Regions from separate parts of the Lentzea sokolovensis genome, predicted to be linked through region 2. Evidence: riboswitches for the same ligand, from Rfam matches in the RefSeq annotation. Region 2 holds a riboswitch; the other holds the start of a gene.
What was found. A riboswitch is a leader RNA that binds a small molecule or an ion and turns the genes downstream of it on or off. The one in region 2 is predicted to bind ZMP and ZTP.
Positions count from the first base shown of each region.

Region 1: linked by a shared signal. The riboswitch ahead of SK854_RS19580 (serine hydroxymethyltransferase) and the one ahead of SK854_RS29015 (bifunctional 5,10-methylenetetrahydrofolate dehydrogenase/5,10-methenyltetrahydrofolate cyclohydrolase) in region 2 are both predicted to bind ZMP and ZTP.

Region 1 covers NZ_JAXAVU010000009.1:437,076-451,532, reverse strand. Annotated here, with positions in the region: gene SK854_RS19590 (pyridoxamine 5'-phosphate oxidase family protein) at 1-397, opposite strand, end outside; gene SK854_RS19585 (FAD-binding oxidoreductase) at 712-1,815, shown strand; ZMP/ZTP riboswitch at 1,822-1,906, shown strand; gene SK854_RS19580 (serine hydroxymethyltransferase) at 1,920-3,137, shown strand; gene SK854_RS19575 (TetR/AcrR family transcriptional regulator) at 3,120-3,695, opposite strand; gene SK854_RS19570 (SDR family oxidoreductase) at 3,779-4,678, shown strand; gene SK854_RS19565 (hypothetical protein) at 4,660-5,163, opposite strand; gene SK854_RS19560 (heat shock protein transcriptional repressor HspR) at 5,160-5,588, opposite strand; gene dnaJ (molecular chaperone DnaJ) at 5,594-6,757, opposite strand; gene grpE (nucleotide exchange factor GrpE) at 6,775-7,395, opposite strand; gene dnaK (molecular chaperone DnaK) at 7,392-9,260, opposite strand; gene SK854_RS19540 (DUF4097 family beta strand repeat-containing protein) at 9,517-10,359, opposite strand; gene SK854_RS19535 (hypothetical protein) at 10,440-10,994, opposite strand; gene SK854_RS19530 (TetR/AcrR family transcriptional regulator) at 10,999-11,571, opposite strand; gene SK854_RS19525 (DMT family transporter) at 11,586-11,909, opposite strand; gene SK854_RS19520 ((Fe-S)-binding protein) at 12,054-14,279, shown strand; gene SK854_RS19515 (SdrD B-like domain-containing protein) at 14,338-14,457, opposite strand, start outside.
Region 2 covers NZ_JAXAVU010000012.1:84,619-99,075, reverse strand. Annotated here, with positions in the region: gene SK854_RS29020 (PEP/pyruvate-binding domain-containing protein) at 1-889, shown strand, start outside; ZMP/ZTP riboswitch at 876-962, shown strand; gene SK854_RS29015 (bifunctional 5,10-methylenetetrahydrofolate dehydrogenase/5,10-methenyltetrahydrofolate cyclohydrolase) at 986-1,813, shown strand; gene SK854_RS29010 (EcsC family protein) at 1,824-2,480, shown strand; gene SK854_RS29005 (bestrophin-like domain) at 2,477-3,235, opposite strand; gene SK854_RS29000 (DUF6923 family protein) at 3,551-4,513, shown strand; gene SK854_RS28995 (CBS domain-containing protein) at 5,032-5,460, shown strand; gene SK854_RS28990 (MBL fold metallo-hydrolase) at 5,488-6,429, shown strand; gene SK854_RS28985 (SRPBCC domain-containing protein) at 6,535-7,074, opposite strand; gene SK854_RS28980 (ArsR/SmtB family transcription factor) at 7,064-7,411, opposite strand; gene SK854_RS28975 (DUF3500 domain-containing protein) at 7,489-8,454, shown strand; gene SK854_RS28970 (endonuclease V) at 8,384-9,109, shown strand; gene lspA (signal peptidase II) at 9,081-9,566, opposite strand; gene SK854_RS28960 (YybH family protein) at 9,616-10,083, opposite strand; gene SK854_RS28955 (6-phospho-beta-glucosidase) at 10,088-11,386, opposite strand; gene SK854_RS28950 (helicase) at 11,712-13,736, shown strand; gene cutA (divalent-cation tolerance protein CutA) at 13,719-14,033, opposite strand; gene add (adenosine deaminase) at 14,030-14,457, opposite strand, start outside.

The DNA of each region.
Region 1 (14,457 bases), on a different contig from region 2:
TCACGTGCAGCCCGATCAGGTCGTCGGCGAAGTCCACCATCAGCATCCCGACGTGCGGGTTCTCCATGATGTTGCCGAGCGAGGCCATCACGCCGTTGCCCCGGTACTCGGGGTAGGCAACGGTCCGTGAGTCGATCACGCGCAGGAATCCCGCCGGGCCCGCCCGCAGCGTCGAGTCGCACTCCCCGTCGGCATCAGCGGTCGAGATGAAGGCCATCTCCATCCGGCCGACGAACTCGGCCATCGCGGGGTTGAGGTGGTCCAGCACCTGGTCCGCGTAGAAGCGCGTAGCGCGATCGGACGTCTCCAGGGCACATTGGAGGAAGTGCTCACCGCGTGAGCCGGGAAGCTCGTCACGGTCGGGTGAGGTGGTATCAGTCAACTCAGGCAGGGACACGCGCCCAACCCAAGCACGCAAGCACGCAACCCGGTACAGAAGGACCCTCACATTCACACTGTTGCGGTAACAACTACTCACCTAGAGTGACCATGCTTCGCTCGAAGGTGGCATCAAGGAGTCAAACAGCCCGATCAGGGGTTACTGTCCACCCTGTCGGGGGACGGATGCTTGACGAGGACGAACAGCGCCTTGCCGGCGCCACTGAACGCCAATGAGAACGTGGAGACTGCGCGCGGACCATGACTGCGAACGCTGTGCTGAGCCCCATCCCTACCCCGCCCCACCGAGAACCCCCGCCTGGTGTCACCGCGATGGTGCGGATGATCCGGGAGAGCTTCGCGGTGGTGGAGCCGCACTCCGAAGAAGTGGCGAAGTTCTTCTACGGAATGCTCTTCTCGCTCTCGCCTGCCACACGCGAGATGTTCCCCGCGAACATGGAGGTGCAACGCAGCCGTCTGCTGCGCGCCCTCGTGCACGTGGTGCAGATGGTCGACCGCCCGGACGACCTCATTCCCTTCCTGCGTCAGCTGGGACGTGACCACCGGAAGTTCGGTGTCATCAACGTCCACTACGAGGCGGTCGGGACGGCACTGCTGTCCGCGGTGAAGAAGTTCTCCGGCGCCGCCTGGACGCCCAAGGTCGAGATGGCGTGGGCCGAGGCCTACACCCTCATGGCCAGGGCGATGCAGGAGGCGGCCGACGCCGACAACGGGCCCGCGTACTGGCACGCGACGGTGCTGGAGCACCAGCGCGTCTCGTGGGACCTGGCCGTCGTCCGGCTGCAACCGGACCACCCCGTCAGCTACAAGGCCGGTCAGTACGTCAGCGTGGAGACGCCGCAGCGCAAGCGCCTGTGGCGGTACTACTCGCCGGCGAACGCACCGCGCGAGGACGGCGTCATCGAGTTCCACATCCGGTCCGTCGACGGCGGCTGGGTGTCCCGCTCGGTGGTCGGCCACACGCAGGCCGGCGACACCTGGCGGATCGGACCGCCGATGGGACGTCTGTCGGTCGACCGCACGGCCGGCTCGGACATCCTGATGGTGGCCGGTGGCACGGGCGTCGCGCCGATGCACGCGATCATCGACGAGATGGCGCAGTTCGGCGAGAACCCGCGCGTGCACCTGTTCTACGGCGGCCGCACCCGCGAGGACCTCTACGACCTGGACAACCTGCAGCGCATCGCGACCACGAACCCGTGGCTCACGGTCGTGCCGGTGCTGGAGTCGGACCCCGGCGTCCGAGGTGTCGAGCAGGGCAGCCTCGCCGACGTGGTCACCCGCTACGGCGCGTGGGAAGAGCGCGACGTCCTGGTCTGCGGCAGCCCAGCCATGATCAGATCGACGGTCTCCCGCATGCTCGTCGCCGGAACTCCTCTCGACCGGATCAAGTACGACCCGTTCACGCTGGACTAAACTCGGCACGTCGTAAGCGACTGGCGTGCCGAGGGTGGAACTGACCACCGGGAAGCGACGGCCGAGCGCACCGAACGCCTGGGTGCCCGGCACGGAGTGATGCCGTGCTGCGCGAAGTCGATCCCGAGATCGCCACTCTCATCCAGGCAGAGGAACGCCGTCAGGCGAGCAAGCTGCGCATGATCGCGTCCGAGAACGACGTGTCGGCCGCCGTGCTCGAAGCGACCGGCTCGGTGCTGACCAACAAGTATTCCGAGGGCTACCCCGGCAAGCGGTACTACGAGGGCCAGCAGGTCGTCGACCAGGTCGAACAGCTCGCCATCGACCGGGCGAAAGCGCTGTTCGGCGTGGACCACGCGAACGTCCAGCCGCTGTCCGGCGCTCCGGCGAACCTCGCCGTCTACCTGGCGTTCCTGCAGCCCGGTGACACCGTGATGGGCATGTCCCTGCCGATGGGCGGCCATCTCACGCACGGCTGGAGCGTGTCCGCGACCGGCAAGTGGTTCAACGCGGTCCAGTACGAGGTCCGCAAGGACACCGGTGTCGTGGACATGGACGAGGTCAGGGCGCTGGCCCAGGCCGAACGCCCGAAGGTGATCTTCTGCGGCGGCACCGCCATTCCGCGCACGATCGACTTCCCGGCGTTCGCGGAGATCGCCCGCGAGATCGACGCGGTCCTGGTGGCCGACATCGCGCACATCGCCGGACTCGTCGCGGGCGGTGCGCACCCGTCGCCGGTAGGACACGCACCGGTGATCACGACGACCACGCACAAGACGTTGCGCGGCCCGCGTGGCGCGATGATCCTGTGCGACGCCGAGCACGCGAAGGCGATCGATCGGGCCGTGTTCCCCGGCCTGCAGGGCGGTCCGCACGACCACACGACGGCCGCGATCGCCGTGGCGCTGCACGAGGCGTCGCAGCCGGAGTTCCGCGAGTACGCGCACATGATCGTGAAGAACGCGCAGGCGCTCGCCGAGGCGTTGCTGGAACGCGGCTTCGACCTGGTCTCCGGCGGCACCGACAACCACCTGGTCCTGATCGACCTGACGTCCAAGCTGATCGGCGGCAAGCCGGCCGCGCGGGCCCTGGACCGGGCGGGCATCGAGCTGAACTACAACGCGGTCCCGTTCGACACCCGCAAGCCGTTCGACCCGTCCGGCATCCGGCTCGGCACCTCCGGTGTCACGACGCGCGGCCTCAAGCCGGAGCAGATGCCGTTGATCGCGAACTGGATGGATCGCGCGATCGCCGCCCACGACAACGACCAGGCGCTGGACCGCATCGCCGCCGAGGTCGGGGAACTACTCGGCAGCCTCTAGAGAGGCGACTGCCTCACGCACCTCGCCGAGGGTCCGGCGGACGACTTCCGCGAAGTCCCCGCCGGTCTCCAGCCAGCGCTCGTAGCCGCGGTTGAACGCCAGCACACCCAGCTCGGCGGCCACGGCGGCGTCGAGCTCCGGCACTCCGCGCTGCTTCAGCGCGTCTGTCATCGCGATGGCGAACCCGACCATCTTCAACGCGGACCGCTCGCGCAGCTCGTCGTTGCTCGCGATCACCTCCAGCCGCTGCGGCCCGTGTGCCCGGCGTTCGTCCGTGAACGTCGACGCCGTCGCCACCAGCGCCGCCTCGACGACCTCCAGCGGCCTCGCTTCGGCGGGGGCAGCGGCGATCGCGCCGGTCATCAGGTCCGCCAGCACGTCCTGGCCGCCGAACAGCACCTCGCGCTTGTCCCGGAAGTGCCGGAAGAACGTGCTCTTCGTGAGGCCCGCGCGCTCGGCGATCTGCGCGACGGCGGTGTTCTCGTACCCCTGCTCGCTGAACAGGTCGAGTGCGGCGCGCACCAACCGCTCCCGCGCGTCCGGCTCCCATCGACCCATGCCTCCATCCTAAGTGATGCGACTTAGTCCCATCACTCTGCTACGGTTGATGAGACCAAGTCCCATCACTTGAAGGAAGTGTCATGAAGGTCTTCGTCACGGGTGCCAGCGGCCACGTCGGCTCGGCACTGGTCCCAGAACTGCTGAACGCGGGCCACGAGGTCGTCGGCCTCGCCCGTTCGGACGCGTCCGCCGCCAAGCTCGAAGCGCAGGGCGCCGGCGTGCGGCGCGGCGATCTGGACGACCTCGACGGACTGCGCAAGGGCGCGGCCGAGGCGGACGCCGTGATCCACCTGGCGTTCAAGCACGAGGAGATGTACGCGGGCGACTACCAGGGCGCCTCCGACGCCGACCTCGCCGTCGTCCGGGCGTTCCTGGACGAACTCGCCGGCACCGGCAAGGCGCTGATCGGCACCGCCGGCACGCTGGCGTACTCGGGCCTGGGCCGCACCGCCACCGAGGAGGAGCGGATCTCGAGCGAGGGCCCGCGCGGCGCCGCCCGCAACCTGATCATCGACGCCCAGGACGTCCGCGGCTCGGTCGTCGTGCTGCCCCCGACCGTCCACAGTGCACTGGACACGGCCGGCTTCATCCCGATCCTGGTCAGGACCGCCCGCGCCACGGGGATTTCCGGCTACCCCGGCGACGGCACGAACCGCTGGTCCGCCACGCACACGCTGGACGCGGCGAGGCTCTACCGGCTGGCCGCGGAGAAGGCGCCGATGGGCTCAGTGCTGCACGCGGTCGCCGAGGAGGCCGTGACGGTGCGGGAGATCGCCGAGGTCATCGGCCGGGAGCTGAACGTGCCCGTCGAGGCCATCCCGGCGGAACGCGCCCAGGAGCACTTCGGGCCGCTCGCGTTCATGGTCTCGCGGGACGCACCGACGTCCGGTGCGCGCACGAAGGCGTTGCTGGGCTGGGAACCGAAGGAACCCGGCATCCTGGAGGACCTGGAGGCCGGGTTCTACTTCGAGCAGAGCTGAGCTTCGAGTTTCAGGTGGGCCTCGGACAGGACGCCGCCGGGGTCCGGGCCGGCCAGAGCGGATTCCTCAAGCACGGCAAGGGTTTCCGGTCGGCGCAGCCACGTGGTCAGCGGACCGACGTCCGGACCTTCGCGCACGAGTCCCGCCAGCGCGATCGGCGTCGCGAGGAAGTAGTCCTGCACGGCCGAACGCTCCCGCGGATCGCCCTTCGCGTGGGTTTCGGCCGCCAGGCGCAGCCAGAAGAAGTCCGCTTCGAGCTCTCCGAGTGCGATCAGTTCCAGCACGCGCGGAAGCAGGTATCGCACGAAGGTCTCGTCGCCGATCGTGCCCGACTTCAACCAGAACTTCTCGACCTGGCTGGAAGTCAGCTCTCGCAACGGCACGGTGGTGAACGGCGCGACGCTCGCCGCGTCCACGCAGTGGTCGCAGAAGTCGACCACCCTGGGACGCGGCGTCGCGAAGACCTCGTAGACGCGCTCGATCACTTGCGCGGCTTGGGTTTCCACACGACCAGTGCGGTCTCCTGCCGGATCGGCACGAGGTCACGCCGGTAGGAGGCGTGTACGGCGGCGGCCGTGGAATCGGCCACCGCCAACGCCTGTGCGAGTTCCTGCTGGAGTTCGGCGACCCGCGAGCGCAGAGCGTCGACCTGGTTCTCCAGGTCGATGATCCGCTTGATGCCCGCGAGGTTCACGCCCTCGTCCTGCGAGAGGCGCTGGACTTCGCGCAGCAACACGATGTCGCGCATGGAGTAACGGCGGCCGCCACCGTTCGTGCGGCCCGGCGAGACCAGACCCAGCCGGTCGTAGGACCGGAGTGTCTGGGCGTGCAGGCCGGACAGCTGGGCCGCCACCGAGATCACGAAGAACGGCGTGTCCTCATCGGTCCCTGGGGGGAACGGAAAACCCACCGAACTCACCGCCCTTCAAGAAGTGCGTTCAGATCGCCTCGCGGATCGTGGTCCTGCGTCACGTCGGCATACGCCTCAAGCGCCTTGCGGGCCTCGGACGACAGGTTGTTCGGCACCGCGACCTCCAGGGTGATCAGGAGATCGCCCGCGGTCCCGTCCCGCTTCGTGATCCCCTTGCCCCGCGCCCGCAGCACCCGCCCGGAGGCGGTGCCGGCGGGCACCTTCAAGGAGACCTTGCCGTCGAGCGTCGGCACGGTCAACGTCGATCCCAGAGCGAGCTCGGAGAACGTCATCGGCGCCGTCAGCGTCAGGTCGTTGCCCTGACGGCCGAACACGCTGTGCGGGTTGACGTGCACGCGCACGAACAGATCACCGTTCGGACCACCGTTGCGGCCTGGTTCGCCCTGTCCCGCAAGGCGAATCCGCTGGCCGTCGTCGACACCAGACGGGATCCGCACGGTCAGCGTGCGGGTACGGGTGCTGACGCCGTCGCCACCGCACTCGGGGCACGGGTCGTCGATGATCCGGCCCGTGCCGCGGCAGTCGCGGCACGGCTCGCTGAACGCGAACGCTCCCTGCGACCGCGTGACGAGCCCGGAGCCCGTGCAGGTCGCGCAGGTGTGCGGCGTGGTGCCCGGCTTGGCGCCGGAACCACCGCACGTCGTGCAGGCGGCGGGGGACGACAGGCGCAACGGCACCGTCGCCCCCTTGACCGCCTCGGTGAAGTCGATGCGGACGTCGGTCTCGACGTCCTCACCACGACGCGGGCGCGTGGCCGCCCCGGGAGTCGCGCCGCCACGCCGGTTGAACAGGCCGCCGAGCAGGTCGCCCAGGCCGCCGCCACCGGTGTTCTGCGCGGCACGGCCGAACAGGTCGTTCACGTCGAACCCGCCGGAGCCGAAGCCACCGGAGCCCGGGAAGCCGCCGCCGCCCGCGAACAGGCGGCGGGCCTCGTCGTACTGCTTGCGCTTGGCCGGGTCCGACAGCACGCCGTAGGCCTCGGAGACCGCCTTGAAGCGGGCCTCGGCCTTGGCGTCGCCGGGGTTCGCGTCGGGGTGCAGCTCGCGGGCGAGCTTGCGGTACGACTTCTTGATCTCGTCCGCTGTCGCCTCGGAGGAGACGCCCAGCTCGCGGTAGAAGTCCTTCTCGATCCAGTCCCTCTGACTCACCGGACGGCTCCTCCTCCCTAGGCTTCTTCGGACGTCGCGGCGGGCTCGTGGTCGGTCACCGCGACGAGCGCGGGCCGGACGAGCTTGTCGCCGAAGGTGTAGCCACGACGCAGGACGGCGGTGACCGTCGGGCCGTCGACGTCCGGGGACGTGCTGTGCTGCACGGCCTCGTGCACCGACGGGTCGAACGCCTCGCCGTCGTGCGCGAACGGCTCCAGGCCGGTCTTGGCGAGCGTGGACACGAGCTTGTCCGCGACCGCCTTGAACGCACCGGTCAGGTCGCCGTGTGCGGCGGCCCGCTCGATGTCGTCCAGCACCGAGAGCAGTTCGGAGGCGACGGACGCCTTCGCGTTGTTGATCACCGCTTCGCGGTCGCGTTCCACCCGCTTGCGGTAGTTCGCGTACTCGGCGGTGAGCCGCTGCAGGTCGGCGGTGCGCTCGTCGAGCTGGGTCTTCAGCTCGGCGGCCACCTCGTCCACGACCTCGGCGACCAGAGGTTCGGCCGGAGCAGTGCCCTCTTCCTCGGCGACGTGGGCCGGCGCCCGGACCTCACCCGTTTCGGGGTCGATCCGGCGCCGGTCGTTCACGACGACCTGAGGCTGCTCCTCGTCAGGGGCGGCATGCCTCGGTTCGGTCACTTCTTCTCGTCCTCGTCCACGATCTCGGCGTCGACGACGTCGTCGTCCTTCTTGGCACCGGCGCCCGCACCGGCGGCACCCGGCGCGTCAGCACCAGGGGCCTCGGCGCCGGGAGCACCCGGAGCGTTGGCGTAGATCGCCTGGCCGATGGCCTGGGACTCGGTCGCGAGCTTCTCGACCGCCGTCTTGATGGCGTTGATGTCGGTGCCCTTGAGCGCCTCGTTCGCCTCGGCGATCGCGGCGTTGACCTTGTCCTTGATCTCGGCCGGGAGCTTGTCGTCGTTCTCCTTGACGACCTTCTCCGTCTGGTAGACCAGCGTCTCGGCCTGGTTGCGGACCTCGGCCTCCTCGCGGCGGCGCTTGTCCTCCTCCGCGTGGGCCTCGGCGTCCTTGACCATGCGGTCGATGTCGTCCTTCGGCAGCGCGGAGCCACCGGTGATCGTCATCGACTGCTCCTTGCCGGTGCCCAGGTCCTTCGCCGACACGTGGACGATGCCGTTCGCGTCGATGTCGAAGGTGACCTCGATCTGCGGCACGCCACGGGGGGCGGGCGGCAGGCCGGTCAGCTCGAACATGCCGAGCTTCTTGTTGTGCGCCGCGATCTCGCGCTCGCCCTGGAAGACCTGGATCTGCACGGACGGCTGGCTGTCGTCGGCCGTCGTGAAGGTCTCGGAACGCTTCGTCGGGATCGTGGTGTTGCGCTCGATCAGCTTGGTCATGATGCCGCCCTTGGTCTCGATGCCCAGGGACAGCGGGGTGACGTCGAGCAGCAGGACGTCCTTGACCTCACCCTTGAGGACACCGGCCTGCAGTGCGGCGCCGACGGCGACGACCTCGTCCGGGTTCACGCCCTTGTTGGGCTCGCGGCCGCCGGTCAGCTCCTTGACGAGCTCCGCGACGGCGGGCATGCGGGTCGAGCCACCGACGAGCACGACGTGGTCGATGTCGCCGACGGAGACACCGGCGTCCTTGATCACGTTGTTGAACGGCGCGCGGGTGCGCTCGAGCAGGTCGTTCGTGATGCGCTGGAACTCGGCGCGAGACAGCGTCTCGTCGAGGAACAGCGGGTTCTTGTCACCGTCGACGGTGATGTACGGCAGGTTGATCGAGGCGTTGTTGGAGCTCGACAGCTCGATCTTGGCCTTCTCCGCAGCCTCACGGATGCGCTGGAGGGCCATCTTGTCCTTGGTCAGGTCGATGCCGTTGGCCTGCTTGAAGCGCTCGACCAGCCAGTCCACGACGCGCTGGTCCCAGTCGTCGCCACCGAGGTGGTTGTCACCGGAGGTCGCACGGACCTCGACCACGCCGTCGCCGAGCTCGAGCAGCGAGACGTCGAACGTGCCGCCACCGAGGTCGAAGACCAGGATGGTCTGCTCCTTCTCGCCCTTGTCGAGGCCGTAGGCCAGAGCGGCCGACGTCGGCTCGTTGACGATGCGGAGCACGTTGAGACCCGCGATCTGGCCGGCCTCCTTGGTGGCCTGGCGCTGCGCGTCCTCGAAGTAGGCGGGGACGGTGATGACCGCGTCGGTGATCTCTTCGCCCAGGTACGCCTCGGCGTCGCGCTTGAGCTTCATCAGCACGCGAGCGCTGATCTCCTGCGAGGTGTACTTCTTGCCGTCGATCTCGTCGGTCTGCCAGGTCGTGCCGACGTGGCGCTTGACCGAGCGGATCGTGCGGTCGACGTTGGTGACGGCCTGGTTCTTCGCGGGCTGGCCCACGAGGACCTCGCCGTTCTTGGCGAAAGCGACGATGGACGGGGTCGTCCTGGAGCCCTCCGAGTTGGCGATGACCGTCGGCTCACCGCCTTCGAGGACTGCGACGACCGAGTTGGTCGTCCCGAGGTCGATGCCGACTGCACGCGCCATTGGAGTTCCTTCCGCTAGTACTTGTTGAGTGCTACTGGCTCAAGTTTGCCATCCGCTCAACGTTGAGCCTACCCGACTCAAGGTTTCTGACTGTCCTAACGGCCGACAAAGTCTGGTTGTTCCCTCACAACGCGACGAGGGCCACCCCTTGTGGAGTGGCCCTCGACACAGTGCCCTCGCGAACCAGAGACAACCACGACCGTGATGGAAGGCCGCGCACGAGCGGCCTTCCATCACGGTCCCCCTTGGTCGGCCCTCAGGCCGCGAGCACCTGGACGTCCCCCGAGCCCGCGTTGAGGTTGAGTTCGAGCGGCGCACCCGGATCGGTCGGAACGTGGATCGCACGCTCACCGCTGCCCGACGAACCCACGACCTTGAACGGACCACCCGGCACCCGCACGGTGATGTCGCCGGACCCGGTGGTGGCCCGCACGGACTTCGCCGCCGACAACGTCAGCCTGATCCCCCCGGAGTCGGCGTTCGCGATCACCTCGTTCTCCATCGAGGTCCCGTCGATCTCCCCTGAACCGGTGCCGAGCAGCGCCTTGCCCTTGACCGCGTCCAGCTGGATCCGGCCCGATCCGATGTCCGCCGTGACGGCGCCACCGATCCGAGCCCCCTCGAAGGCACCGGATCCGGTCTTCACCTTGACGTCCCCCGCGATGTCGCGGGCGATGACCTTGCCGGAGCCGGTCCTGAAGTCGACGGAGGACAGCCCCTCGACGGTCGCGTCACCCGAGCCGATGTCACCGACCACCGTGATGTCCGCCGAGGGGACCAGGACCTCGTAGTTGATCTCGCAGTCGTTGCCGCAGCCGTCCAGCACCAGCGTGCTGCCCTCGATGCGGTGCGCAATGCCCGAGGGCTTGTTGTCCTTGTTGTGCTCGACCTTGCGGTGGACCTTCGTCTCGGCCAGGCCCTGCTGGAAGCGGATCGTCACGTCCCCCGAGTCCTGGTCACCGCGGACCTTGACCGACGTGAACTTCTCAGCAACGACGTGGTCGTCGGAGAACTCGTACTTCATGATGCGGATGCCACAGCCGGTCGACACCGTGAGCACCGCCCCCACCACCAACGCCACCAGCGCAGTCCTCATCATGAGCACAAAACTAGAGGTGGCGGGGCTCAGCTACACGGCAGTCAGCCCCCGAAGGCGGGGTGGGGTTCTCCCTACCTAGCTCAGACCAGGTCTTCGAGCACCGCGCGCAACGCCGGAGCCGTGCGCGCCGGGTCGTTCAGGAACCTCGTCGACGCCAGCACGTGCGCGGGCGCGATGCGTTCCCACAACAAGCCTTCGACCGGCACCTCGGCGATGTGCAGCTCCACGCTCTGCGCCCACCGGCCGATGCGCGACTCGATGCCGCGCAGCACGTCGCCGATCGGCAACGCCGCCGGGCTCTGCACGCGGTGCAGTTGCTCGATGCCCGGTTTCAGCGCGAGCACGACGGCCCGGCTGGCCGGCCGGGTCAGCAACGCCTCGGCGTCCTCGGGCATCGCGGGCTCGGCGCCGCGCCTGCAGGCGTCCAGCGCGTCGGCCCACCAGCCCGGCCACTCGGCCGTCACGGCGGCGCGGTCGGTGCCCGGCGGCACCCGCACCGGCAACGACGGGTCCAGGCCCGGCACGTGCGGCTCGACGTCGACCGACAACGCCAGCGAGTCGCGCACGTACAGCGCGGCGAGCAGCCCCAGGCTCACCCCGTGGCTGATGCCGGACACCTCTCGCGCGAACCTCATGGCCTCATTGTTCCCGCGGCGCGGCCGTGAATTCGTCGCGACCGCGGATCAAGAAGGACACGATTGGCTCCAGCTCGTCCTCGTTCGGCGCAACGTCGGCGATCAGGCCCTGCATCAGCAGCCCGTCGATGGCCGCGAGGAACGCCCGGAACGCGACGGGGTCCTCCGGCCGCACGACCTCCACGGCCAGGTCGAGCCACCGGCGCGCGGCGGGCTTCAGCTCGGGACGCCTGCCCGCCAGCAGGTACAGCTCGTACTCGGCGAGCGTGCGGCCGCGGTTCTCGTTCACGGCCTTCGCGAGGCTGCTCGCGATCTCACGGGCGGTGCCACCGCTCGCGACGATCTTCAGCATGTCGTCGCACAACGACTCGGCCGACCACACGAGCGTGGCGATCAACAGGTCGTCGAGCGTGGCGAAGTAATAGGTGGGTGCCGTCGTCGGCACACCGGCTTCCCGGGCGACGCTGCGGTGCGTCACGCCGGCGACGCCTTCGCGTTCGATCACGCGCAGGGTGGCCTCGACGATGGCGCGGCGCTTCTTCTCGCCGCGCGCCTTTCGCCCGTCGACCTTCTGGATGTCTGCCAGCGCGGTCAGTGCGTCCTCCCGAGTTCGAGCGTCACCACGCCTCCGATGATCAGGACCAGGCCGATGACCATCGTGGGGTTGAGGGTTTCGCCGAGGAACTTCCAGCCGATGATCGCGACTGCCGCAACGCCGACAGCGGACCATACGGCGTAAGCGACGCCCACGGGCATACCCAACTTCAACGCGCGCGAAAGTGCGGTGAAGGCGATGGCGTATCCGACGACGACAACGACCGAAGGCCACAGTCTGCTGAATCCGTCGGACAGCTTCAACGACACGGTGGCGGCGATCTCTCCCACGATCGCCGCGGCGAGATACACGTACAACACGGCGACCTCCGGCTGTTCAGGACAACTACCTGAACAAGTGTTCCACAAGTTTTTGATCAATTTCCGGATACTTGACCGGTACGTGAGGAGACACCGGCCACGTCCAAGTGGTTACTGATCAGTAACGTGGCCTAGAATCCCGCCATGACCCTCCAGCTGGTTCTCGGACTCGTCGCCGTGGCGGTGAGCGTCGTCGCCTGGGGCGTGTTCGTCGCCGCCGTGCTGAAGCAGATCAAGATCATCCGGCTCGGCCAGCCCGACGGCACCCGCTTCGGGCCGTTCGTGCCGCGCATGAAGACGATGATCGTCGAGTTCGTCGCGCACACCAGAATGGCGAAGTTCCGTTCGGTCGCCCCGTGGCACTGGATGGTGATGTGGGGCTTCCTCATCGGGTCCGCGGTGCTGTTCGAGGCGTACGGCGAGGTGTTCGACCCGCACTTCCACTGGCCGATCATCGGCACGTGGTCGGTCTGGCTGCTGCTGGTCGAACTGCTGGGCCTCGGCACCGTCGTCGGTGGTGTCGCCCTGGCGGTCATCCGCCAGCGCAACCACCCGCGCCGCGCCGACCGGCTCTCCCGCTTCCAGGGTTCGGACTTCAAGTCGGCGTACTTCGTCGAGGCCGTCGTGATCATCGAGGGCGTCGGCATCCTGCTGGTCAAGGCGTTCAAGCAGTCGAGCGGCCTGGAGGTCGCCCCGCTGTGGACGTCGTTCGTGACGCAGCCGCTCGCGCAGATCCTGCCGTCCGCGCCCATCTGGGTGTCGGTGATGGCGCTGGTCAAGCTGCTGAGCGGGATGATCTGGCTGATCGTGGTCGGCCGCAACCTCACGATGGGTGTCGCCTGGCACCGGTTCTCGGCGTTCTTCAACATCTACTTCAAGCGCGAGGACGACGGTGGCGTCGCTCTGGGCGCGCTGAAGCCGATGATGTCCGGCGGCAAGGTCCTCGATCTCGAAGAGGCCGACCCGGACAAGGACGTGTTCGGCGTCGGCAAGGTGGAGGACTTCACCTGGAAGGGCGTCCTCGACTTCTCGACCTGCACCGAGTGCGGCCGCTGCCAGTCGCAGTGCCCCGCCTGGAACACCGGCAAGCCGTTGTCCCCCAAGCTGGTCATCACGCAGCTGCGCGACCACATGTACGCGAAGGCGCCGTACCTGCTGGCCGGCGGCTCGCGCGACATGGCGGGCGACGAGGTCGGTCTCACCGAGGACAAGTACGAGGACTACAAGAAGCGCCTCGAGTCCATCGACGTGCTGGCGATGGCCGAGTCCGAGCGCCCGCTGGTCGGCGGCCCCGACGAGCTGGGCGTCATCGACCCCGAGGTGCTGTGGTCCTGCACGACCTGCGGCGCGTGCGTCGAGCAGTGCCCGGTGGACATCGAGCACGTCGACCACATCGTCGACATGCGCCGCTACCAGGTGCTGATCGAGTCGAACTTCCCGTCCGAGCTCGGCGGCATGTTCAAGAACCTGGAGAACAAGGGCAACCCGTGGGGCCAGAACTCCAAGGACCGCCTGGCGTGGACCGAGGGCCTCGAGTTCGAGGTGCCGGTGTTCGACGGCGAACTGGGCGACGCGGAGTACCTGTTCTGGGTCGGCTGCGCCGGTGCGTACGAGGACCGCGCGAAGAAGACGACGCGTGCCGTCGCCGAGCTGCTGCACACCGCGGACGTGAAGTACACGGTGCTCGGCCCGGAGGAGACCTGCACCGGTGACCCGGCTCGCCGCGCCGGCAACGAGTTCCTGTTCCAGATGCTCGCGCAGCAGAACGTCGAGGTGCTCAACTCGGTGTTCGAGGACCGGCCCGCCGGCCAGCGCAAGATCGTCGTGACGTGTGCGCACTGCTTCAACACGCTGGCCAACGAGTACCCGCAGGTCGGTGGCACGTACGAGGTCGTGCACCACACGCAGCTGCTGAACAAGCTGGTGCGCGAACGCCGTCTGGTGCCGGTCGCGCCGGTCACCGAGGACGTCACGTACCACGACCCGTGCTACCTGGGCCGTCACAACAAGGTCTACGAGGCGCCGCGTGAGCTGATCGGGGCGTCCGGCGCGACGCTGCGCGAGATGCCGCGGCACGAGGAACGCTCCATGTGCTGCGGTGCCGGCGGCGCGCGCATGTGGATGGAGGAGCGGATCGGCAAGCGCATCAACGTCGACCGCGTGGACGAGGCGTTGTCCACGGCGCCGTCGAAGATCGCGACCGGCTGCCCGTTCTGCCGCGTGATGCTGACCGACGGCGTGACCGCGCGTCAGGCCGACGGCCAGGCCGGTGCGCACGTCGAGGTCGTGGACGTGGCGCAGATGCTGCTGGAGTCCGTGAAGCGCGGGCAGCCGACGCCGGAGGCGGCAGCCGAGGACGCGAACGTCTGAGTCAGGCAACGAGAAACGGCCCCGGTCCACTGTGGACCGGGGCCGTTCTGCTCTGTCGTCAGAAAGCCCAGACCTTGAGCTTCTTGACGTTGTTCTCCCAGTCGACGTCCGGCGCGCCGAGGGTCTCGGCGGTCACGACGATCTCGCCACGCCTGATCGGCTTGTCCACCCGCGCCTT
Region 2 (14,457 bases):
ACGCCCCGCTGCGCTCGACCGGTTCCTCGCACGGTGGGGTCACCGCGCCGTCGCCGAGATCGACCTCGGCCTGCCGAGGTGGTCCGACGACCCCGCGCACGTCATCGGTGTCGTGAAGAACTTCCTGCGCCTGGAAGGAGACCAGGGCCACCCGGACGCGGTCTTCGCCCGTGGCGCCGCCGAGGCCGAGGCGATGATCGACACGCTCGCCAGGCGCGCTTGGGGCCGTGGCTGGTTCGTGCGCTTCGCGTTGCGCCGCACCAGGTTGCTCGCCGGCCTGCGGGAGTGCCCGAAGTACCTGATCATCACGTTGTTCGGCGCTTTGCGGCAGCGCGTCACCGATATCGGCGCCCAGCTCGTCGCGGCCGACCGGCTCGACACCGCGGACGACGTGTTCTTCCTGAACTTCGAGGAGATGCGCTCCCCGCAAGGCGATCTGCGCCCGCTCGTGGCCGGGCGTCGTGAGGTCTACGGCCGCGAGATGCGACGCAGGCACATCCCGCGCGTGCTGCTGTCGGACGGCACGGAACCCGAAGCCGTGCACCACGGTGCGCCCGTAGAGGGTGATCTCGTCGGCACACCGGCGTCGGCGGGCACGGTCACCGGCATCGCGCGTGTCGTGATGGACCCGGTCGGCGCCCATCTCGAACCCGGCGAGATCCTCGTGGCGCCGTCGACCGATCCCGGCTGGACACCGCTGTTCCTGACGGCGGGCGGCCTGGTGATGGAGATGGGCGGCGCGAACTCGCACGGCGCGGTCGTGGCGCGGGAGTACGGCATTCCCGCGGTCGTGGGCGTGCGCGAGGCTGTGACGAGGATCAAGACCGGGGAGCGGATCACCGTGGACGGCAGCACCGGCGCGGTCATTACACTGGACGACGGGTCGTGACTGGCGCAATCGAGGTGGAGCACCACCGGGAAGCGGCCCGGACTGACTGAAGCCGCGCGCCTGGGCGATTTCACCTGTGGAGGTTGCCCCGTGCTGATGTCCGGAACCGAACTCGCGCGCGCCATCGTCGCGCGTGCGTCCGAGAAGGCCGCCGAGTACACGTTGCTCACCGGCCGCAAACCGTGCCTGGCCACCGTGATCGTCGGCGACGACCCGGCCTCCGTCACGTACGTGCGCATGAAGCAGAACCGGTGCCACAAGGCGGGACTCGAGTCCCGCCACGTGGCGTTGCCGGAGAGCACGACGACCGAGCAGTTGGTGGCGAAGATCCGCGAACTGTCGGACGATCCTGCGGTGCACGGCATCCTGCTGCAGCACCCGGTACCCGGCCACGTGGACGAGCGGGCCGCGTTCGAGGCGATCGCCCCGCACAAGGACGTCGACGGCGTCACGATGCATTCGTTCGCCGGGATGTCCTTCGGGCACAACGAGTTCGTGTCGTGCACGCCCGGCGGGATCATGCGCCTGCTGGACGCTTACGACGTGGAGATCGCAAGCAAACACGCGGTGGTGATCGGTCGCAGTCCGATCCTCGGCAAACCTGCCGCGATGCTGCTGCTCGCCCGCGACGCCACGGTCACGATCTGCCACTCGAAGACCGCGGGCCTGGCGGAAATCGTGCGTACGGCGGACATCGTGGTCGCCGCGGTGGGCAAGCCGCGGTTCGTCCAGGGGGACTGGATCAAACCCGGAGCCGTCGTGATCGACGCCGGATACAACGAGGGCAACGTCGGTGACGTCGACTTCGCGGCCGCTGCCCACGCGGGTCTGATCACACCGGTGCCCGGAGGCGTGGGCCCGACGACGATCGCGGTTCTGCTGGAACAGACCGTCGAGGCCTCGCTGCGGCAGCTGAACGCGTAATGTCGGGATTGTGGCTGAGTCCAAGGGTGAGCTGAACAAGGTCCAGCAGGGCATCGCCGATTACCTGCTGCGCGCCGGCGTAGACGGCTTCGGTCCGTTCAAGAGCGCCCGCGAGTCCGCGTCCGACGCGCTCGTGAAGAAGGGCGACGAGGTCGATGCGATCAAGCACCTCATTCGCACGCACGTCGCGCTGGCGGGTGCCCAGGGCTTCGTCACGAACCTCGGCGGCCTGATCACGCTTCCCGTGTCGCTGCCGTCCAACATCGCGGCCACTTACGTCATCCAGACGCACCTCATCGCGTCCATCGCGTCGTTGCGCGGCCACGACGTGGACAGCGATGAGGTGCAGATGGCCATCCTGCTGTGCCTGCTCGGCAACGCCGGAACCGAACTGTTCAAAAAGGTCGGCATCAAGCAGTTCACCAAGAAGGCCGCGTCGGCGCTCATCACAAAATACGGTACGAAGAAACTCGGCACCGTCGCGGCGAAGGGTGTTCCGGTGCTGGGCGGCGTGATCGGTGGGGGCATCGACGCCGCCTCTACCAGAGCGGTCGGCGCATTCGCAAATCGCTACTTCGCTCAGACGGACGCATTGCCGAAGGTCATCGACGGCGAGGTGCTGTCCGTGCAGATCGAGGAAGCCGACGGAAAGTCCGATTCGCGCTAGCTCAGCCGGTCCAGTGCGGAGCTGAACGCGTCCGACGGGATGAGCACACCACCGCTGAACGGATTCTGCAGCTGGTGGATCGCGAACAGCAGCAGCACCAGCGTAGAGGTCAGCGTGATGGTGATCAGCAGCTGTGAGGTCAGGGTCGGCCCGCGGAACAGGTACGGGAACAGCAGCGAGAGACCGGTGCCGATCAGCAGCGCGAGCCACACGACCGGGTTGACGCCGTTGTCCGCCGCGTCCAGGCGTTCCTGCCTGGCCTGGTAGACCTCCCACAGCTGGTTCGCCGCCTCGGCCTTGCGGTCCTGCTGCCAGTCGCCGTCCGGCGCCGCCGCCGCGATCGTGTCCCTGATCTGGTTCAACCTGGTCCAGCCCTCGTTGTCGACGGTCTCGCCGTCGCGCATGCGGGGCCATTCGTCGCGGACGACGGTCGACACGTAGTCGCGGATCAGGTCGTCGACCTTGGTCTTGGCCGGCTCGGGCAGCGAGTCCGAGGCCCAGTTGACGGCGACGAGGGAGTTGGCCTCCTTCTGCACCTGTTCCTCCGCGCCGTTGGCCGCGTCGAACAGGGAGATCAGGATGAAGGCGGCCAGCACCGCGTGCAGGCCGGCGACGATGCTGAACACCGATCCGCCCGCGCCGAGGTTCTTCTCGCCCACTTCCTCCGAGCCGAACCGGCGGGTGATGACGACGAGAACGGCGGAGATGACGGCGGCACCGAGAACCCAGAGCGTGCCGCTGAGGTAAATGCTCAATTCGGCTCCTTTCTGGTGTGGGATTAGACCACGGTCTACTGTGACCGGTACAGCACGGTCTGGTTAACGAGTAATGGTCAGGTGGGAATGCGCGGCAACAGCAGTGATACCCGGTTGTCGTATTGGGCTACTCCATTCCGGTGGCGGCGGAATATGCTCGCACTGGGTGGTGTCTCGTCCCTGTTGATGCTTTCCGCGCCGTTCACCAGCGCCGTTGCTCAAGCCGCACTCCCGAACTGTGACGCTTATCAAGTCCGTTCATCCCATCGTGGAGACTTCTCGACGTTCACGAAAGTGGACGTCTCATCCGGTGGGGTGACAGAAGTAGCCCGCCTGGACTACGCGCTGAACGCACTGGGGTACTCGGCGACGCTGGGCCGTCTGGTCGGTCTCACGTCCAAGGGACATCACTGGTGGAAGAACCCCTCGCACGTCGTGCTGATCGACACCAAGGGCGTGGTCAACGACCTCGGACCTGTTGACGCGCACTGGTTCCGCACCGACGACGTGTCGGCGGGAGCGGTCGTCGGCACCACGTTCTACGTGCGTGACACCGCCCGGCTGCACGCCATCGACATCGACCCGGCCAGCCCGTCGTACCTCAAGATCGTGCGGACCGTCGTGCTGGACTGGCCCGCTCTCACACTCGACGACTTCACCGCCGACCCGGCGACCGGCAAGCTGACCGGGGTGTCGGCCGCGGGCCGGGGACCGGGCGAGGTCGTGTCGTTCGATCCGGTGTCCGGGCGCGTCCAGAGCAGGACGGAGATCGCCGGTCTGCCCGGCAAGTCCACCTACGGCGCCGTGCTGATCGACGCCGCCGGCACCGTCTACGCGATCAACAACGGCTACAACGGTTACAGCCGCCTCTATCGCGTCACGGGCACCACGGCGGCAGAGCTCTCGACAGGTCCGCAGATGAGCCTGATCGACGCGGCGGGCTGCCTGCCGAACCCGATGCCGCCCCGCGTCGAACCTCCCGCCCCGCGCCCCGAGGTGCCGTTGCCCCCTGCGCCTCCCGCCCCTGGTGTTCCTCCTGCTCAGGCCCCGGTGGCCGTGCCGATTGTGCGGCCGCCGCCGGTCGCCACGACCACGCCGTCTTCCCTTGCGCCGCAACCGGTACCGGTCCGCGCCGCGCGTCAGAGGACCGAGCCCCGCCAGGAACTCGCGGCCGATCCCGAGACCACTCCGCTGACCAAGTCCCGCAAGTGGGCGGTGGTGACCGTCATCCTCGTGATGTTCGGCGCCGGAGCGGCAGCCGCTCGCGCACGAGGCTAGATCTCCGGATTAATTCGGTTGGCGTGCGACGACGGCGTCGCTAACGTTGCGGACATGCGCCTCATCTGATGAAGCCCCGCAGCGCTCTTGACGCTGCCCTCGCGACCTCGTCGTCGCACGCCTCTGGTGACCCATGAGCGGGTCCATCTCTCACGGCTGTTTTTCGCCGTGCCCTTTGCACGCCCTCTTCGCGAGGAGGCTTTCGCATGCCTGACACCACCCCACCCCAGCCCGAGCCGGGCAACCGTGCTGCGCGTCGTGCGCAGAAGCGGGGCAAGCAGGACCAGAACGCGCACTTTCAGCAGCCACAGCTGCGTGCCCCATTGGTCCAGCCGCGCCAGTTCGCGACCCGTCGCCGCGGAGGAACCGCGTAGCCGACGCCGAACCAGGCGCGACACCAGCAGGGGACGCGGTCGAACGAGCGCGTCCCCTGCTCTCTTCGTGGGTTCGATCTCCCGTTCTGTCCGGATCCGATCTAGCCTGAGTTGCTACCGGACCGACAGGATCGGAGGCGCCAGATGAGGATCGCTGACGTTTTGCGGGCCAAGGGAACAGCCGTCGCCACAATCGACCCGGACGTTCCGGTGTCCGAACTGCTCAGAGCGCTCGCCGAACACAACATCGGCGCGATCGTCGTCGTCGGTTCTTCCGGCGTGGCGGGGATCGTGTCGGAGCGCGACGTGGTGCGCCGACTGCACGAAGTGGGAATTGACCTGCTGTCTTCTCCTGTGTCGGCGATCATGACCGCCGACGTCTTCACCTGTTCGCCGTCGGACACGGTGGACAGCCTCACGGTCGTGATGACCGAGCGGCGCTTCCGGCACGTGCCCGTGCTGTCCGACGGGCAACTGGTCGGGATCGTCAGCATCGGCGACGTGGTGAAGAGCCGGATCGGGCAGCTCGAACAGTCGCAGGACCAGCTGCAGGCCTACATCGCCCAGGGCTGACCCGAGCCACTCACTACGCTGGATCGGGTGAAACCTTCTCCTGGCCGGCCCGGACTCGTCCCAGAACTGGTGGAGGTCGCACCAGGAGTCCACGCCTACATCCAGCCCGACGGGTCCTGGATGATCAACAACACCGGCGTCGTCGTCGGCTCCGACGACACGCTGCTGCTCGTGGACACCACGTCCACCGAGGCACGCAACCGCGCGTTGCTCGCCTCGGTGGCGTCGGTGTGCCCCGCCGAACCCCGCTACGTGATCAACACCCACCACCACGGCGACCACACCTTCGGCAACTGGCTGATGCCACCGTCCACCGTGATCGTCGGCCACGAGGCGTGCCGCGAAGAGGTGCTCGCCGCCGGTCTGATCGCCGCGCAGGTCCTGACCGGCCCGGACTACGGCCACCTCGAGGTCCGCCCGCCGTCGCTCACCTACGCCACGTCCCTGACCCTGCACCTGGGTACGCGTGTGGTCGAACTGCACCACCCCGGCCCGGCGCACACTCGCGGCGACACCGTCGTGTGGCTGCCCGCCGAGCGCGTCCTGTTCACCGGCGACCTGGTCTTCGCGGGCGGCCAGCCTTTCCTCGCCGAGGGCAGCATCCACGGCTACCTGTCCGCACTCGAGTTCCTGCGCTCGTTCGACGCCGCGGTGGTCGTCCCCGGTCACGGTCCGCTACTGCGAGGCCCCGAGATCAACCGCGTCCTGGACGACCTGGTCGCCTACACGACCTATCTCTCAGAACTCGCGACGTCCGGCCACGCCGCCGCCAAGACCCCGATGGAGGTCGTCCAAGAGGCAGGGGAGTCGCGCTTCTCGTCGTGGCAGGAGTCCGAGCGCCTGGTCGGCAACCTCCACCGCGCCTACCACGAACTGGACGGCAAGCCCCTCTCCGAACGCCTCGAACTCCCTCGTGTCTGGATGGACATGATGGAACTCCACGGCGGCCCCATCGCCTGCCACGCCTAGCTCCAACCAATATATCGCTCTCGCGACCCTGTCTGACCTGCCGTTTAGCAATGAGCCTTTGGACGATGAAGTCAAAAGACTCATTGCTAAGCCAGGTTTCACGTTCTAGACGGCCTGGTCGACGCCGGGCGGTTCGGGAACGTTCTCGGACTTCGTGCCTGCCGGCATCGCCCACATGAAGGCGCGCATCATCGCGTACTGGAACCTCAGACCGGTGCCGACGTCGCCGGACTCCATGACCTGCTTGAGCGCGGCGAGGATGCCCTTCCAAGTGGTGTCGACCTTGTCGAGCCGCTTGACGCCCTCGGGCCAGCCGGAGTTACGCAACGTGACACGCGTACCGCCATCGACCTCTTCGAGCTCCCAAGAGACGACGGTCCACGGGTCGTCGCGCATGGTGAGCCGCTGCGTGTGGGAGAGCAGCCGCGGCGGATCGACCTCGATGACGCGGCCGACGACGAAGACCCGCTTGCCGTCGGTCGACCGGTAGTACAACGGCGCGCCCGGCTCGAGCGCGGAGTCGAGAACCGCGTCCATCATGGCGCGCTGCTTGCCGTCGAGTTTGGTGATCTCCGCCCACACCTTCTCGATGGGCGCGGCGATCACGATGCTGTGCAACAGCTCGGTGCCGGGTTCAGCCAACATCCTCATCCTCCTGTTCAGCGCTCTCGACCGTGAACTTCAGACCGACCAGCGCCGCTGCCCAGTTCTCCTCGTAATGCGCGACCCACCGCTGGTGAATCTGCTGGATGGGCACGGGATTCAGGTGGTTGACCCGCTTCCGGCCCCGCGGCTCCACGAGCACCAGATCGGCCTCGCGAAGCACACCGAGGTGCTGCATGACAACGTGCCGGCTGGTCTCCAACTCCTCGACCAGCTCTCCCGTGGTGCGCGGTCCCGTGCGCAGGACGTCGAGGATCGCGCGCCTCAGCGGGTTCGCGAGGGCGCGCCAGACGGCGTCATCATCATGTGGCAACTTCATTACGTAAGATTTTTAACACCTAAGTGCACCCATGTCGAGCATCAGAACATCGACCTCAAGGCCTATAAGTTCGAGTGATGCTGCACGACGTCGCTGACGCCACGCACCGATATATCAGTCTGCTCGCTGTTGACCAGCGCGAACATGCGATTCGCGCGATCACGGACGATGACCTGAGGCACCGCTGGGCGTATACACCCGGTACTCGCTCTGGGCTCGCGCTCGGTGAACTCCGGCGAGACCAGCGCAAAGCGGTGCACGGCATGCTCGCGACCGTGCTCAGCCCACACGCCTACGCCCAAGCCGCAGCGGTGATGGCGTTGGAAGACGTGCTCGACCACCGCGAAGGCGGGCGCCGGGACCGGCACAGCGGCGACTTCTGGACCGTGCTCTTCGGCACGCCCGGCAGCGATGAGCCTTGGGGCTGGCGCGTCGAAGGACACCACCTGTCGGTGAACGTCGTCGTCGCCGACGGCCGTGTCTCCGCGACACCGTTCTTCCTCGGCGCGAACCCTGCGCGCGTTCTCTACCGGGGCCGCGTGGTCGGCCAGCCGCTGCGGCTGGAAGAGGAACTCGCCCGCGAACTCCTCGACCGCATGGGCCCGACCGCCCGTCGCCTGACCGTCGTCTCGGACACCGCGCCGCACGACATCCGAACCGGCAACGCGCCACGAATCAGCCCGTCTGAACCGGTCGGCGTGACCCCGGCCCAGCTCGGCAAACCCGCCGCGGAACTGCTCGTCGACATCGTCCGCCTCTACCTCGATCGGCTCGCGTACGAACTGGCCGACGAGGAGTTCGCCCAGATCGACCCAGAACGCCTGCACTTCTCGTGGGAGGGCTCGCTACGCCGAGGCGAGGGCCACTACTACCGCGTCCAGGGCCCGGAACTGCTCATCGAGTACGACAACACGGCCAACGAGGCCAATCACGTCCACACAGTGTGGCGTCGCCATTCAGGTGACTTCGGCGATGACCTGCTCGCGGCCCACTACGGCGCGTCACGGCACACTGTCGCTCGTGGAGTGGCCCAGAACGGTTGACCCGAGAATTGACGCCGCCGTAGCAACACAGGAGCGCCTGCGCACCCAGGTGATCACCACCAGTACCCCTGACCTGTGCATAGACACCGTGGCGGGCCTGGACGTCGGCTACCGTAGCAATGACACAGTTGCGGGCGTCTGCGTGGTGTTCGATGCAAAGACGCTGGTCGTCCTCGACGAGGTCGTCGTCGAGGACACGACGGACTTCCCATATATCGCCGGGCTCTTCGCGTTCCGCGAGATGCCCGTCCTGCTGCGCGCCCTCGATCAGGTGACCGTCGTGCCCGACCTGCTGGTCGCGGACGGTCAGGGCCTCGCGCACCCGCGCAGGTTCGGCCTGGCGTGCCATCTTGGCGTGCACACCGGCATCCCGAGCGTCGGCGTCGCCAAGAACGCGATGGGCGCGTTCGAGCAGCCAGGTCATGCCCGCGGGTCGATGAGCGACCTCGTCATGGACGGCGACAACGGCGACGAGGTCGTCGGCAGAGCACTGCGGACACAGGACGGTGTGAAACCCGTCTTCGTGTCGGTCGGCCACAAGATCGACCTGGACCGTGCGTGTGCCGAGGTGCTGCGCCTGGCTCCGCGCTACCGGCTGCCTGAGACGACCCGCCGCGCCGACACGCTCACGAAGCAGGCTGCTTCGTCGGGGTGAAGCTCAGCAGCACGAGCAGGATCGCCCCGCCGACCAGCGCGATGTCCGCGACGTTGCCGACGAACCAGCCGTTGTAGTCGATGAAGTCGACGACGTGCCCGCGCGCGAAGCCCGGCGGCCGGAACAGCCGGTCGAGCAGGTGCGTCGTCGCGCCGCCCAGCATCAAAGCGAGTGCGATCGCCCGCAGCCTCGACTGCGGCTGCATGCCGTACCGGGCGAGCATCACGACGGCGACGGCCGCGACGATGGTGAAGATCCACGTCGACCCCGCGCCGATCGAGAACGCGGCACCGGGGTTGTAGAGGAGCCTGAACTGCAGGAACTCCCCGAGAACGGGAATGGGCGCGCGGCCGGTCAGCGCGCTCTCGGCCCAGAACTTGGTGGCCTGGTCCAGCAGCAGCACGAGCACGGCGATGCCCATGACGAGTGGCACGCGGCGAGAGGTGGTGGTGTCCATTTGCGGACGAGCGTAGTTAAGAACACCGCCACTCGGCATCAGACCCTGGTCACTCCTTGAACGCGTCAACGTCGTCGACGCCTGCCGCAGCGAGAAACTCCTCCTCCAACGTCGCTGACCGCTCGTCGGTGTCATAGTCGACGCAGATGCGCCACCGTCCGTCTGTGCGTCGCGAATACGTGTGGAAGCGGCCGTAGAACGTGCGTCCGTCGCCGTCCGCGCGCGTCGACTCGAGTTGGAAGATGCCGCGCTCGCTCGCGATGTCGTTCGCCGCGACGCACTCGACGAACCGGAATGTGATGCTCACCGAGCTGCCGCGGTCAGCGAGCTCCGCGAACCACCGCTCCGTCTGGTCGGCGTACTCGGAGAACCCGAACACCTGTTTCGCCGGGCCGCCCGCGCGAATCAGGTCCGGCGAGTACAGGTCCAGGAACGCCGACGCGTCCAGCCGCCCGTAGGCGAGCCGGAACGGGTGCCAGACATCGTCGTTGAGCTGCCGCAACAGTGTGGTGTCCACGATCTCAGAACGTAGCCCGGAAGACTCCGGACAGAAGCGGATGTGCGTCAACGATCTTGCGAGCGATGCTGACGGAGTCGACGAGTGGATGCAACGCCACCGCCTTCACCGCGTGCGCACGCTCACCGCTGATGGCCGCTTTGATGGTGGCGCGTTCGACGACCTTGAGCGCGGTGACAAGTCCGACACCCTCGTCCGGCACCTGGCTGACTGACACCGGCCGCGCGCCGTTCGCGTCGACAAGGCTCGGCACCTCGACGATGGCGTCCGCGTCGAGACACGACAACGTCGTTCCGTTCGGCACGTTGAGGATCAGAGTGGCTCGCTGGTCGGATGTGATCGCGTGCATCAGGTCGAGGGCGACCCGCTCGTAGCCGCCGCCGTCGAGGTCGTCGCTGTCGCGTTCGTCGTCGCGGGTCTCGGCCATGTAGGTCTGCTCGCGTTCGAGACGGGTTCGCTCCCAGCTTTCCCACGAAGGCGCCGCGTAGAACTGTTTCTGCTGCTCCAGCAAGAACGCCCCGCGTGACGTGCCGGACTCCACCGCCTCACGCGTGAAGTAGTAGTAGTGCAGGTACTCGTTCGGGATAGCACCCAACATCCGCAGCCACTCCGCGCCGAAGAGTTTGCCTTCCTCGAACGACTCGAGCCGCTCGGCGTCGGCGAGCAGGTCTGGCAGCACATCGCGCCCACGCACGTGGACGCCCCTCAGCCAGCCGAGGTGGTTGAGGCCGGCGTAGTCGAGCCACGCGTCTTCGAGACTGGCGCCGACCGCCCGCGCGACCCGCTTGCCAAGCCCGACGGGGGAGTCGCAGATGCCGATGACGCGGTTGCCGAGGTGCGTCGACATCGCCTCTGTGACCATGCCGGCCGGGTTCGTGAAGTTGATGACCCACGCGTCCGGCGCTTGCACTGATATACGGCGCGCGATGTCGAGCGCGACGGGCACGGTACGCAGCCCGTATGCGACGCCGCCGGCGCCGACTGTCTCCTGCCCGAGCACACCGCAGCCCGCCGCGACGCTCTCGTCGGCCGCGCGTCCGTCCAGCCCGCCGACGCGGATCGCCGAGAACACGAAGTCCGCTCCGCGCAATGCCTCGTCTAGATCGGTCGACGTCGTCACGGCCGGCGCATCCGATATATCAGTCGCGAGTGAGGCGAGGACGCCACTGATCGCGGCGAGGCGGACGGAGTCCAGATCGTGCAGCACGACCTGGGTCACGCGCCTGGGCGAGCGATCGGCGAGCAGTGCGCGATAGACGAGCGGCACTCGGAAGCCGCCTCCGCCCAGGATGACCAGCTTCATGCCTTGACCACGTCCTCGGGGATCTCTCCTGCAGTGCGAGCCGCTTCGCTGAATCTTACATTTTCAGGTGCGGTGGACGACGAATTGCCGGAGCGTCGGCCGTTGGACTACGGGGGCTTCGCGGTCAGCGCTGACTCATCGGTCTGCGCAATGGGACTGGAGAGTCGGCTGTCGCTCGGCAGGCTTGCTGACCTGCGCGGATCAACTTCGTCGCGGGATCTCACGAAGGGTTCCACGCGCGACTGAAGTGTGATAAAAAGAATGGCTTTGCATTTTCGGAATGAATTTTCCGGGAAGACAGAATTATTGTATCACAGGGGGCAAGGTGTTGGCGAGCGAACAGGCACGGATCACCTCTCTGTATGAAAAGCTCGACAAAGAACGGAACAAAGCGGCCACCGACCTCGCGGCCGCGCTGCGGGACACCGTTACCCAGCGACTGGACCGCGAGGCGTCCATCGAGCTGCTGACCAGGGAAGTGGGGAAGTACCGCGCGGCGGAGGAGGGGTTGTGCTTCGGCCGCATCGACTCGGAGAAAGGCGACTGCACCTACATCGGACGCGTCGGGTTGTTCGACGACGACTTCGAACCGCTGCTGCTGGATTGGCGCGCACCGGCCGCGCGGCCGTTCTACACCGCGACCGCCGCGAACCCGGAAGGTGTCGTACTGCGGAGGCACTTCCGCGTTCGTGACCGAGAGCTGTGCGACTTCCACGACGACGAACTGCTGACCGACACGACCGCGCTGCTCGACGCCCTCAACGCGCCGCGGACCGCGACGATGCGCGACATCGTCTCGACGATCCAGGCCGAACAGGACGAGATCATCCGCTACTCGGGCCCCGGCGTGCTGGTGATCGAAGGCGGTCCTGGCACCGGCAAGACCGCTGTGGCCCTGCATCGCGTGGCATACCTGCTGTATACGCGCCGTGAACGCCTGTCGCGGCATGGCGTGCTGATCGTCGGTCCGAACACCGGTTTCCTCCGCTACGTCGGCGACGTCCTGCCGTCGCTGGGGGAGACCGACGTCGTGTTCGCCACGCCCGGCGAGCTGTACCCCGGCTTCGTGACCGACCTCGAGGACTCACCGTCGTTGCAACGGATGAAAGGCGATATATCAGTTCTGGACCTGCTGGCAGTCGCTGTCGCAGATCGGCAGGAGCTTCCCGACGAACCCGTCGAGATCGAGCTGGAAGACGTGATCGTCCCGCTCGACGCGCACATCGCCGCCCTCGCACGAGAGAAGACCCGCTACTACGGCCTGCCGCACAACGCCGCCCGCAAGTACTTCTTCCTCGCGCTCGCCGAGGAACTCGTCGCGCCGGCGTTGCGGCTGATCGGGGTCGACTGGCCGGAGATCGAGGAGGACGTCCGCCACGAACTTCGCCACAGCTCCGCGCTGCGCGACGTCGTCGACAGGCTGTGGCCGCTGCTCACGCCAGAGCAGTTGCTCGCCGACCTGTACGCAGGCCGCTGTTTCCGGATCGGCGCACCGGAGCTGTATCGACCCGACGCCGAAGCGTGGACGGTGTCCGACGTGCCGCTACTGGACGAGCTCGCCGACCTGCTCGGGTCCGATGGCACCGCGGAACGTGAGGCCAGGCGAGAGGAGGAAGAACAGGTCGACTACGCGCGGGGCGTCATGGACGTCCTGTCGATCGACAGGCGCGCGGACTCCGACGAGTACATCGTCACGGACTTCGTCAACGCCGAGGTGCTGGCAGCCCGGCACGAGGTTCGCGACCAGCGCACTCTCGCCGAACGCGCCGCCGGCGACCGCACGTGGACCTACGGCCACGTCGTCGTGGACGAAGCGCAGGAACTGTCCGCAATGGACTGGCGAGTGCTGCTGCGCCGATGCCCCAACAGGTCCATGACCGTCGTCGGTGACCTGGCCCAGCGCCAGGCGGCGGGCGGTGTCCGGAGCTGGGGGTCGGTGTTCGACCGGTTCGCCTACCGCCGGCTGGAGGTCAACTACCGGACGCCCGCCGAGATCATGGCCGTCGCCACCCCGGTTCTGAAGCTCGTCGACCCCGACGTGTCGGCGCCGGTGTCGGTGCGTACGTCCGGCGTGCGTCCGTGGGCTCGTCGCGTGACTGATATATCGGCCGCTGTGCGCGACGAACTCGACGCGCACGCCAGCGCATGCAACGAGCGCACCATCGCTGTCATCGGAGAAGGCTGGATGCCGCCGCGCGCGTCAAAGGGGCTGGAGTTCGACGTCGTCCTCGTCGTCGAACCGCACCGCATGTCGCCCAGCGAGCTGTACGTGGCGCTGACGAGGGCGACACAGAGGCTCGGCGTCCTGCACACCGAACCGTTGCCACGTCACCTAAGAGGTCTCCTCTGAGACCCACGCCAGGTAGTCGTCGTTACCTCCGGTCACGGGGGTGACGACGACCTCGGGCACGTCATAGGTGTGATGCGCCTTGATGTGCGCGACGAGGTCGTCGGCGCGGATGGCGGACGTCTTCACGACGCACTGCCACTCCGCGTCGACGCGCACCTCGCCGTCCCACCGGTAGACGCTGCGGATCGGCACGATCTGCACGCACGCGCCGAGCCGTGCCTCGATCACGCCCTTCGCCAGCGACTCCGCGGCCTCGGCGGAATCGACCGTCGTCGTCACCACTCTCACATCGCTCACAGCGCGTCGATCTCCTTCAACAACTGGTCCTTCAGTTCGTCCGGCGCGTACGACGCCCGCACCGCCACCCGTGCGAGGCCGGCGAGCTCGTCGCGACCGAACCCGAACCGCTCGTGGCACAGCAGGTACTCGCGGTCGAGGTCGGTGTGGAACATGCCGGGGTCGTCGGTGCTGATCGTCACCGGCACTCCAGCGTCCATGAGCCTCGGCAACGGGTGCTCGTCCAATGACTTCACCGCGCCCGTGCGGATGTTCGAAGTCGGGCACACCTCTACTACCACGCCCTCGTCGGCGAGGTGCCGCACCAGCTCGGGATCCTGCACAGCGCTGACCCCGTGCCCGATCCGTTCGGCGCGCAGATCGCGCAGCGCGGCCCAGATCTCGCTGGGCGGCGTCGTCTCGCCGGCGTGCGGCACCATGCGCA